Regions from separate parts of the Pseudomonas fortuita genome, predicted to be linked through region 1. Evidence: predicted binding sites of a transcription regulator. Region 1 holds the regulator's gene; the other holds the start of a gene.
What was found. The regulator FliA, encoded in region 1, starts transcription of late flagellar genes. The targets are predictions, from matches to a motif close to CTAAAGTTTNNNNNNNNNNNGCCGNTAA.

Region 2: the regulator FliA is predicted to act here: its motif matches at 3,832-3,859, upstream of OZ911_RS22725 (flagellar protein MotY).

Annotation. Positions count from the first base shown of each region.
Region 1 is NZ_CP114035.2:4,530,518-4,536,403, forward strand. Features, by position in the region: gene OZ911_RS20700 (chemotaxis protein CheA) at 1-2,209, opposite strand, end outside; gene OZ911_RS20705 (protein phosphatase CheZ) at 2,222-3,010, opposite strand; gene OZ911_RS20710 (chemotaxis response regulator CheY) at 3,031-3,405, opposite strand; gene fliA (RNA polymerase sigma factor FliA) at 3,526-4,266, opposite strand; gene fleN (flagellar synthesis regulator FleN) at 4,263-5,096, opposite strand; gene flhF (flagellar biosynthesis GTPase FlhF) at 5,190-5,886, opposite strand, start outside.
Region 2 is NZ_CP114035.2:4,954,065-4,959,950, reverse strand. Features, by position in the region: gene grxD (Grx4 family monothiol glutaredoxin) at 1-110, shown strand, start outside; gene bfr (bacterioferritin) at 168-641, opposite strand; gene OZ911_RS22745 (bacterioferritin-associated ferredoxin) at 843-1,061, opposite strand; gene OZ911_RS22740 (peroxiredoxin) at 1,286-1,888, shown strand; gene rnt (ribonuclease T) at 2,048-2,695, opposite strand; gene pyrC (dihydroorotase) at 2,719-3,765, opposite strand; gene OZ911_RS22725 (flagellar protein MotY) at 3,896-4,849, shown strand; gene OZ911_RS22720 (argininosuccinate synthase) at 5,035-5,886, shown strand, end outside.

The DNA.
Region 1 (5,886 bases):
TCGGGACATCGAGAATCAACGCGATACGACCGTCACCGGTGATGGTGGCCCCGGACATGCCCGGGGTGCCCTGCAACATCTTGCCCAGCGGCTTGATTACCACTTCTTCCTGGCCCACCAGTTGATCGACGACAAAGCCGATGCGCTGCGTGCCAACCGACAGGATCACTACGTGGCCCTCGTGCTGCTCTTCGTGCACCTGGCCCTGTACCAGCCAGCGCTTGAGGTAGAACAGCGGCAGCGCCTTGTCGCGCACGATCACCACTTCCTGGCCGTCGACCACGTTGGTGCGCGACAGGTCGAGGTGGAAGATTTCGTTGACGTTGACCAGCGGGAAGGCAAACGCCTGGTTGCCCAGCATCACCATCAGGGTGGGCATGATCGCCAAGGTCAGCGGCACCTTGATGACGATCTTCGAGCCCTGGCCCTTGGCCGAGTAGATATTGATCGATCCGTTGAGCTGGGAAATCTTGGTTTTCACCACGTCCATGCCCACGCCACGGCCAGACACGTCGGAAATCTCGGTCTTGGTCGAGAAGCCCGGGGCGAAGATCAGGTTGTAGCAGTCCGATTCACTCAGGCGCTCAGCGGCATCCTTGTCCATCAGGCCTTTTTCCACGGCCTTGGCACGCAGGATGTTCGGGTCCATGCCCTTGCCGTCGTCAGAGATCGACAGCAGGATGTGATCACCTTCCTGTTCGGCCGACAGCACCACACGGCCGGTGCGGGCCTTGCCAGAGGCTTCACGCTCATCGGGCATCTCGACACCATGGTCGACGGCGTTACGCACCAGGTGCACCAACGGGTCGGCCAGGGCCTCGACCAGGTTCTTGTCCAGGTCAGTCTCTTCGCCGACCAGCTCCAGGTTGATCTCTTTCTTCAACTGGCGGGCAAGGTCGCGCACCAGGCGCGGGAAGCGGCCGAACACTTTCTTGATCGGCTGCATGCGGGTTTTCATCACCGCCGTCTGCAGGTCGGCAGTGACCACGTCGAGGTTGGACACGGCCTTGGACATGGCCTCGTCGCCGCTGTTCAGGCCCAGGCGTACCAGGCGGTTACGCACCAGCACCAGTTCGCCGACCATGTTCATGATTTCGTCCAGGCGCGCGGTGTCAACGCGGACCGTGGTTTCCGCTTCGCTGACGGCATGCTTCTCTGCTGCCGGCGCCGGTGCACGAGGGGCCGGCGCAGGCTTGCTGGTGGCCGCGGGTGCGGGGGCAGCAGGGGCTGGCTTGGCGACCGGCTGGCTGTCGGCCTTGGCTTGAGCAGGCGCTTGCACCTTGGCAACAGCCGGGGCCTCGACCGCAGCAACGTCACCACCAAACTTGCCCTTACCGTGCAACTGGTCCAGCAGGGCCTCGAACTCGTGCTCGCTGATTTCGTCGCCGGCGGCGCTGTTGTCAACCGCGACCGGCGCCGGCGCGCTGGCGGCAGGCAAGGCATCGGCCTGGAATGTGCCCTTGCCATGCAACTGGTCGAGTAACGATTCGAATTCTTCGTCGGTAATTTCGTCGCTTGCCGCGTCTGCAGGCACGGCGACCGGCTGTACCGCGACTTCGACACTGAACTGGCCTTTGCCGTGCAACTGGTCGAGCAGCGACTCGAATTCGGCGTCAGTGATTTCGTCACCTTCGCCACTGCCAGCCTCGCCCTGCATCTGCTCGTCGACCGCGGCTTGCGCCTTGACCGCATCGAGCGAGTCGAGCAACTGCTCAAACTCGCTGTCGGTGATGTCCTGTTCATCGGCAGGGGCCGTGGCCGCAACCGGCGCCTCGGCTGACGGTGCCGCTGCAACAGGCGCTTGGGCAACCTCGGCGCCACCGGGTTCGGCCAGCCGCGACAGGGCCGCCAGCAGCTCGGGCGTGGCCGGGGTAACCTCGGCACGCTCGCGCACCTGCCCGAACATGCTGTTGACCGTGTCGAGTGCCTCAAGCACCACATCCATCAGTTCCGCATCGACCCGGCGCTCACCTTTGCGCAGGATGTCGAACACGTTCTCGGCGATATGGCAGCACTCCACCAGCTCGTTCAGCTGAAGGAAGCCGGCGCCCCCTTTTACAGTGTGGAAACCGCGAAAGATCGCATTGAGCAAGTCGGCATCGTCGGGTCGGCTTTCCAGCTCGACCAGTTGCTCGGACAGTTGCTCAAGAATTTCGCCGGCTTCTACCAGGAAATCCTGGAGGATTTCTTCATCGGCGCCGAAGCTCATCAAACGTGCTCCTTAAAAACCCAGGCTGGACAGCAAATCATCGACATCGTCCTGACCGGACACAACGTCTTCACGCTTATCGGCATGAATCTGCGGACCTTCACCCCGAGTCGGATGTTTTTCTAGATCTTTTTCTGCGCGCAGTTGATCGTGGTCATGCTGGATACCGGCAAAGCGGTCGACCTGGCTGGCCATCAGCACCAGTTTGAGCAGGTTGCTTTCCACCTCGGTCACCAGCGTGGTGACGCGTTTGATCACCTGCCCGGTCAGGTCCTGATAGTCCTGAGCCAGCAGAATGTCGTTGAGGTGGCCGGCAACCTTGCGGTTACCTTCAGCGCTGTGCGTGAGGAAACTGTCGACGCGTTTGACCAGGTCACGGAACTCCGGCGCTGCCACTTCGCGGCGCATGAAGCGCTGCCAGTCGGTACTCAGGGCCTTCGCTTCGCTGGCCAGGTCGTTGAGCACCGGGGTGCTTTCCTCGACCAGGTCCATGGTGCGGTTGGCCGCACCCTCGGTCAGCTTGACCACGTACGACAGGCGCTCGGTAGCGTCGGTTATCTGCGACACCTCCTCGGCCTGTGGCATGGTCGGGTCGATCTGGAAGCTGACGATAGCGCTGTGCAACTCGCGGGTCAGCTTGCCGACCTCCTGGTACAGGCCACGGTCGCGAGTCTGGTTCAGCTCATGAATCAGCTGTACCGCCTCGCCGAAACGGCCCCGCTCCAGGCTTTCGACCAACTCCTGGGCATGTTTCTTCAGGGTCGATTCGAACTCCCCCAAAGACGTTTGTGATGAATCCATGGCGCGCCCCCTGACGTGACTCAGCCGTTGACGCGTTCGAAGATCTTCTCGATCTTTTCTTTGAGCACCTGGGCGGTGAACGGCTTGACCACATAGCCATTGACGCCGGCCTGGGCCGCTTCGATGATCTGGTCGCGCTTGGCCTCGGCAGTCACCATCAGTACCGGCATGGTTTTCAGCTTTTCACTGGCACGCACTTTACGCAGCAGGTCGATACCGGACATGCCGGGCATGTTCCAGTCGGTCACCAGGAAGTCGTAGTGGCCGTTTTCCAGCATCGGCAGCGCCGTGGTGCCATCGTCGGCTTCTTCGGTGTTGGTGAAGCCCAAGTCACGCAACAGGTTCTTGATGATCCGCCGCATCGTCGAAAAGTCGTCAACGATGAGGATTTTCATGTTCTTGTCCAATTAGACCTCCAAGCAGTCTCAAACGCGCCCGGCCGACCGGGCACGCACTCATTCAATTCGGTACAACGTGGAAAACGCACGTGGAAAACGACTGCAACGACCCCGGGCTCAACGTGCCCGCCATTCCCCCAGGCGGCTACGCAGGCGCGCGGCACATTGGCTGTGCAACTGGCTGACCCGTGATTCGCTGACCCCAAGCACCTCGCCGATTTCCTTGAGGTTCAGCTCTTCGTCGTAGTACAGCGCCAATACCAGGCGCTCACGCTCCGGCAGGTTGGCAATGGCCTCGGTCAGGGCAGCCTGGAAGCGTTCGTCCTCAAGGCCACGTGCAGGTTCGACGTGGCCACTGGCGCCATCCTCATGCAGCCCTTCGTGTTCGCCGTCCTGCAACAGGTCGTCAAAGCTGAACAGGCGGCTGCCCAAGGTATCGTTCAAGATCCCGTAGTAATCATCGAGACTCAACTGGAGTTCGGCAGCAACTTCATGATCTTTAGCGTCTCGACCGGTTCTGGCTTCAACGGCACGCATCGCGTCACTGACCATGCGGGTGTTGCGGTGCACCGAACGCGGTGCCCAGTCGCCCTTGCGCACCTCGTCCAGCATGGCCCCGCGGATGCGGATGCCGGCATAGGTTTCAAAGCTGGCGCCTTTGCTGGCGTCATACTTGTTGGCCACTTCAAGCAGGCCGATCATGCCGGCCTGGATCAGGTCCTCGACCTGCACGTTGGCCGGCAACCGCGCCAACAGGTGGTAGGCAATGCGCTTCACCAGCGGGGCGTAGCGTTCGATCAGCTCGTACTGGCCGTCTTTCGCTGCCCGGCTGTACATCTTGAAGCCGCTGGCATTCATAGCACGGGTCCCGCGCTGGTGGGCTGCACCAGACGCTCGACAAAGAACTCCAGGTGACCGCGCGGATTGGCCGGCAGCGGCCAACTGTCAACCTTCTGGGCAATCGCCTTGAAGGCCAGCGCGCACTTGGAGCGTGGGAACGCTTCGTAGACGGCGCGCTGCTTCTGCACCGCCTTGCGCACGCACTCGTCGTACGGCACGGCACCCACGTACTGCAGGGCCACATCGAGGAAGCGGTCGGTGACCTTGGTCAGCTTGGCGAACAGGTTGCGCCCTTCCTGCGGGCTCTGCGCCATGTTGGCCAGCACACGGAAACGATTCATCCCGTAGTCGCGGTTGAGCAGTTTGATCAGGGCGTAGGCATCGGTGATCGAGGTGGGCTCGTCACACACTACCAGCAGCACTTCCTGGGCGGCGCGAACGAAGCTGACCACCGACTCACCAATCCCCGCTGCAGTGTCGATCACCAGCACGTCGAGGTTGTCGCCGACTTCACTGAACGCCTGGATAAGACCGGCATGCTGGGCCGGGGCCAGGTGCACCATGCTCTGGGTGCCCGAGGCTGCGGGGACGATGCGCACGCCGCCAGGGCCCTGCAACATCACGTCACGCAGCTCACAGCGCCCTTCGATGACATCGGCCAGGGTACGTTTGGGGGTAAGGCCCAGCAACACGTCGACGTTGGCCAGGCCCAGGTCGGCGTCCAGCAGCATGACCCTGCGGCCAAGCTCGGCCAGCGCCAGGGACAAGTTCACTGAAACGTTAGTCTTGCCGACGCCACCTTTGCCACCGGTCACGGCGATCACCTGTACGGGATGCATGCTACCCATGTCTGTTCTTTACCTTGTCTCGCTGGGACTCAGGCCACACGTGGGGCAATTCTGCGTACCCCTTGGCATAGCTACTTTGCACACGCTTCATGGTCAACCCGCTCGCCGGGGGTTGTGATAGAGATCAGCGAACATGTCGGCCATGGCCTCTTCGCTGGGCTCGTCCTGCTGCTGCACATTGACCGCACGGGAGACCAGCTGGTGGCCGCGCGGCAGGTGCAGGTCGTCAGGAATGCGCGGGCCATCGGTCAGGTAGGCCACGGGCAGTTCATGACTGATGGCAAGGCTCAGCACATCGCCAAGGCTTGCCGTTTCATCCAGCTTGGTCAGGATGCAACCGGCCAGACCACAACGTTTGTAGCTGTGGTAGGCGGCGGTCAGCACCTGTTTCTGGCTGGTGGTGGCCAGCACCAGGTAATTCTTCGCGGCAATGCCACGCCCGGCCAAGGTTTCCAGCTGCATGCGCAGTGCCGGGTCGCTGGCCTGCAGGCCGGCGGTATCAATCAGCACAACGCGCTTGCGCAACAGCGGTTCCAGCGCCGCGGCCAGGGACTGGCCCGGGTCGACGTAGGTCACTGGCACGTTGAGGATGCGGCCCAGGGTCTTGAGCTGCTCCTGCGCGCCGATACGAAAGCTGTCCATGCTCACCAGCGCCAGGTTCTGCGCGCCGTACTTGAGCACGTAGCGGGCAGCCAGCTTGGCCAGGGTAGTGGTCTTGCCCATGCCGGCAGGGCCGACCATGGCAATCACCCCGCCCTCTTCGATCGGCTCGATTTCCGGCATTTCGATC
Region 2 (5,886 bases), 420 kb from region 1:
CCGGCGAGCTGGTTGGCGGTAGCGATATCATGCTGGAAATGTTCCAGAACGGCGAGCTGCAGACCCTGATCAAGGACGCTGCTGCCAAAGCCAAGGCTTCCGAAGCCTGATTTTCCGGCAAGCATAAAAAAACCCGCTGATCGCGGGTTTTTTTATGGGGCGAATATTTACTCTTCGCCCATCTGCGACTGCAGATAATTTTCGATGCCGATCTTGTCGATCAGACCCAGTTGGGTTTCCAGCCAGTCGATATGCTCTTCCTCGGATTCGAGGATATCTTCGAGCATGTCACGCGAGCCGAAGTCGCCAGCGGTTTCGCAATGGGCAATGGCTGCCTTCAGGTCGGCCAGGCCTTTCTTTTCGAGCTTCAGGTCGCACTCGAGCATTTCCTTGGTGTGCTCGCCGATCAGCAGCTTGCCCAGGTCCTGAACGTTGGGGATGCCTTCGAGGAAGAGAATACGCTTGATCAATTTGTCAGCGTGCTTCATCTCATCGATGGATTCCTTGTACTCGTGCTTGCCGAGTTTGTTCAGGCCCCAATCTTCATACATGCGTGCGTGCAGGAAGTACTGGTTGATCGCGACCAGCTCGTTTCCGAGGATCTTGTTGAGATGCTGGATGACGCTTACGTCGCCTTTCATTTCGGGTTCCTGCCCTGTAGAAGTGTGCCAATACAGTGAAGTTTGAGCCCGATACTTAAGAGTGTCAAACCTAAGTTATTGAATAATAAGTGAAAATTAATAGGAATAAGAATGTTTGTGAACCGCGTTGGAGCGCTAACTTATTGAATTTAAGGCATAAAAAAACCGGACACAGGGTCCGGTTCTTGGAATCAGGGGCTTTCAGGCTGCGGTAAATTCCACGGGGTAAGGCAGGGCTGCCTGGCTGACCTGCAGCTCGGTCAGGGTCTCGCGGACCACTTCCTTGGCCAGGCAGGCGCATTTGCCACACTGGCTTGCGACATTGGTCGCGGCTCGCACTTCCTTGTAACTGCAGCATCCTTCATAGATCGCATCGCGGATCTGTCCGTCGGTGACGCCGACACAAAGACACACATACATAAGGGCTGACCATCGCGGGTTGAGTCGATGGATGGGAGCTTAATGTGAATGAGAATGCTTGTCAAAGTGCTTTCTGAAAAGGCCGTGCTTGAGCGACCGGTGGTTGTCTGCCTGATGGATTCGGCCTGTCATCAGAAGCCGTGTATGATGGTCGGCCTTTGTTGGATGTCGGGCAAGCCCGTCTGGCCCGGCAAACGGTTTTTCACCCTCATCAGGAGATTACAATGAGCGTACTCGTTGGTAAGAAAGCCCCCGATTTCACCGTTCCAGCCGTGCTGGGCAATGGCGAGATCGTCGACAGCTTCAACCTGGCTTCGGCCATCAAGGGCAAGTACGGCCTGGTGTTCTTCTACCCGCTGGACTTCACCTTCGTCTGCCCGTCCGAGCTGATCGCCCTGGACAACCGCATCCCTGACTTCCAGGCGCGCAACGTCGAAGTGATCGGCGTGTCGATCGACTCGCACTTCACCCACAACGCCTGGCGTAACACCCCGGTCAACAACGGCGGCATCGGTCAGGTGAAGTACACCCTGGCTGCCGACATGACCCACGAAATCTGCAAAGCCTACGACGTAGAGTCCGAAGGCGGCGTGGCCTTCCGTGGCGCCTTCCTGATCGACACCAACGGTGTTGTACGCTCGCAGATCATCAACGACCTGCCACTGGGCCGTAACATGGACGAGCTGCTGCGCTTGGTCGACGCCCTGCAGTTCCACGAAGAGCACGGCGAAGTCTGCCCTGCCAACTGGAAAAAAGGCGACAAAGGCATGAACGCTTCGCCAGAAGGCGTTGCTGCCTACCTGAGCGAGAACGCCGGCAAGCTGTAATTGCCGCTCGCATAAAAAAACCGGCCCTCGTTGGCCGGTTTTTTTATGCCGTTCTGTGCCGGCCTCTTCGCGGGCGCGCCCACTCCCACCGATTCTCTGCATGCCTGACGGCAAAGGTGAACCTGTGGGAGCGGGCATGCCCGCGAATGCTTTTGCAGTTCAATCGTTGAAGTCGCGCCAGCCGCCCATCTCTTTCCAGCGGTTGACGATGCCGCAGAACAGCTCGGCCGTCTTCTCGGTGTCATAACGCGCCGAGTGCGCCTCACGCCCGTCGAAGTCGATGTCCGCGCTCTGGCAGGCACGCGCCAGCACGGTCTGGCCATACGCCAAGCCCGCGAGGGTAGCGGTGTCGAAGCTCGAAAACGGGTGGAACGGATTGCGCTTCAGGTCGTTGCGCGCCACCGCCGCATTGAGGAAGCCCAGGTCGAAGCTGCTGTTGTGGCCGACCAGGATCGCCCGCTTGCAGCCATTGGCCTTGAGTGCCTTGCGTACACCGCGGAAGATATCGGTCAGCGCGCTTTCCTCGCTAACAGCCATGCGCAGCGGGTGGTCCAGCTTGATGCCGGTGAACTCCAGTGCGGCGGCTTCGATATTGGCGCCCTCGAACGGTTCCACTCGGTGGAAGTAGGTGTGTTCGGGGAACAGGAAGCCTTTCTCGTCCATGCCGATCGTGACGGCGGCAATTTCCAGCAGCGCATCGGTGGCGCTGTTGAAACCACCAGTCTCCACATCCACCACCACCGGCAGGTAGCCGCGGAAGCGCTCGGCCATCGGGTGGCGCGAACCGCTGCTGCCCTGGGTGTCCATGTCGTCTTCGTAGAGGTCTTCGCTCACGCGTTTTCCTCCAGCAGGCGCCAACGTAGTTTTTCACCGGCGCGCAGCGGGATCACGGTCTGCTCGCCAAACGGCAGGCTGTCCGGGGCGGTCCATTCTTCACGCACCAGGGTAATGGTGTCGGTGTTCGCTGGCAGGCCGTAGAAGGCAGGACCGTGCAAGCTGGCAAAGCCTTCGAGCTTGTCCAGCGCGTTACGCTGTTCGAACGCTTCGGCGTACATTTCGATGGCCGCGTATGCGGTGTAGCAACCGGCGCACCCGCAGGCGGCTTCCTTGGCGTGACGGGCGTGCGGTGCCGAGTCGGTGCCCAGGAAGAACTTCGGGTTGCCGCTGGTGGCCGCGTCCAGCAGCGCCACCTGATGGGTGTTGCGCTTGAGGATCGGCAGGCAGTAGAAGTGCGGGCGAATGCCGCCAACCAGCATGTGGTTGCGGTTGTACAGCAGGTGCTGTGCAGTGATGGTCGCGCCGACGTTGGCCGGGGCCTCGGTGACGAACTGAGCGGCATCGCCGGTGGTGATGTGTTCGAACACCACTTTCAGCGTCGGGAAGCGCTCGACCAGACGACGCATGTGCTCGTCAATGAAGCGCTTCTCGCGGTCGAACACGTCGATCTCGCTGCGGGTTACTTCGCCATGCACCAACAGTGGCATGCCGACTTCCGCCAGCGCCTCGATGGCCGGGAAGATGTTGTCGATGCTGGTCACGCCCGAGTCGGAGTTGGTAGTGGCGCCGGCCGGGTACAGTTTGGCGGCGTACACGATGCCGCTGGCCTTGGCCGCGCGGACATCCTCGGGGCTGGTGCGGTCGGTGAGGTACAGCACCATCAGCGGCTCGAAGCGGCTGCCGGCAGGGCGGGCGGCCAGGATGCGCTCACGGTAGGCACTGGCCTCGTCGGCATTACGCACCGGAGGAACCAGGTTTGGCATGATGATGGCACGGGCAAAAGTGCGCGCCACGTCGCCAACGGTGTGGGGCAGGACGGCACCATCGCGCAGATGGATGTGCCAGTCGTCGGGGCGCAGGAGGGTCAGGCGATCGGACATTGGGGATTCCAGGCGGGTCGAACTCAAGCCCCAATGCTACCGGAAAAGCCTGGGGCGAGCACGGCTATCAAGTTTTCCGGCCAGCGTCCGATAGCCTGCAGGTAAGCCGTCAGAATTTGTGGAGCCGCCCGTGCGCCAGCGTTACCTCACCCTGTTGACCCTGTTCGCCAGCCTGCCGGCCGGTGCACTGACTTTTCAGACGCGCATGGAAAATATTGCCTGGAAGGTCGAGGGCGACCCGTTCGAGTGCCGTCTGATCCAGCCGATAGAAGGTTTTGGTAGCGGTGAGTTCGTGCGTCGGGCAGGTGAACAGCCCGTTTTTCAGCTACGTTCGGACAACAATGTACTGGGTGCAGGTACAGCCAGCCTGCTGGCGGCGGCGGCGCCGTGGCAGCCTGGGCGGGGTGATATCAACCTGGGCAACGTGCGGATGGCCCGCACCGGTGTGCTGTTCAGTTCTTCCCAAGGCCAGGCCAGCCGCCTGATCAACGGCTTGCTCGACGGGCGTAGCACAGTGGTGCGCAACTACACCGGTGAGGCCGGAAGGCCAATTGAGGTACGCGTTCTGCCGGTCAGCTTCGCCAAGGCCTACAGCGACTATCTGGTCTGTGCCGGCAAGCTGCTGCCTATGAATTATGATCAGGTGCGCCAGACCCAGGTGGGTTTCCCCGGGGGCGGCACCGAGCTGGACGCGTCGGCGCGTGCACGGCTGGATGTGATCCTGGATTACATCAAAGCTGACCCGACGGTGAACCACATCGAGCTCGACGGCCACTCCGACAACAGTGGCAACCGCCTGACCAACCGAGACCTGTCGCGCCGTCGTGCGCTGGCTGTGGCTGATTACTTCAAGGCCCATGGATTGACTGAAGAACAGATCACGGTGCGCTTCCATGGCGAGCAGTACCCGTTGGTGAAGAACAACAGTGCGGCCAACCGGGCACGCAATCGCCGGGTAAACATCGAGCTGGATCGGGTTTCGGTGGTTGAGAAACCTGTGGAAAAACCGGCTGAGCCAGCGGCGCCTGCCGCCCCAGCACCAGCCAACCCGGCTGCTGCCGCGCCGGGGGCGAAGGCACCCTGAGATCGGGGGGGGCCTTCAGGTGTTTGCCACGACATTTCCAGCGCCTGTGAGATGGTCATGCATACCCCCGTCGCCCTTCCGACAGTTCTTGTCGCTTTGTCGTCAGAAGCTGTCGCCCCACTGTAAATTTTTCCGCAAGGCCGTTAGAATCGACCCCTTTCCGTACAACCCCGTGGAGTGATGGCATGGCGGACGTAAAAAAGGTCGTACTGGCGTATTCCGGCGGCCTTGATACTTCGGTGATTCTCAAGTGGCTGCAGGATACCTATAACTGCGAAGTGGTGACCTTCACCGCTGACCTGGGTCAGGGCGAAGAGGTCGAGCCGGCCCGTGCCAAGGCCCAGGCAATGGGTGTTAAAGAGATTTACATCGACGATCTGCGCGAAGAGTTCGTGCGTGATTTCGTGTTCCCGATGTTCCGCGCCAACACCGTCTACGAAGGCGAGTACCTGCTGGGTACTTCCATTGCCCGCCCGCTGATCGCCAAGCGCCTTATCGAAATCGCCAACGAAACCGGCGCTGACGCCATTTCCCATGGCGCTACTGGCAAAGGCAACGACCAGGTTCGTTTCGAACTGGGTGCATACGCCCTGAAACCAGGCGTCAAGGTTATCGCCCCGTGGCGTGAGTGGGACCTGCTGTCCCGCGAAAAACTGATGGACTACGCCGAAAAGCATGGCATTCCGATCGAGCGCCACGGCAAGAAGAAGTCGCCGTACTCGATGGACGCCAACCTGCTGCACATCTCCTACGAAGGCGGTGTCCTGGAAGATACCTGGACCGAGCACGAAGAAGACATGTGGCGCTGGAGCGTCTCGCCTGAGAATGCCCCGGACCAGGCCACCTACATCGAGCTGACCTACCGTAACGGTGACATCGTTGCCATCGACGGCGTCGACAAGAGCCCAGCCACCGTTCTGGCCGATCTGAACCGTATCGGTGGTGCCAACGGCATCGGCCGCCTGGACATCGTCGAGAACCGTTACGTCGGCATGAAGTCGCGTGGCTGCTACGAGACCCCTGGCGGTACCATCATG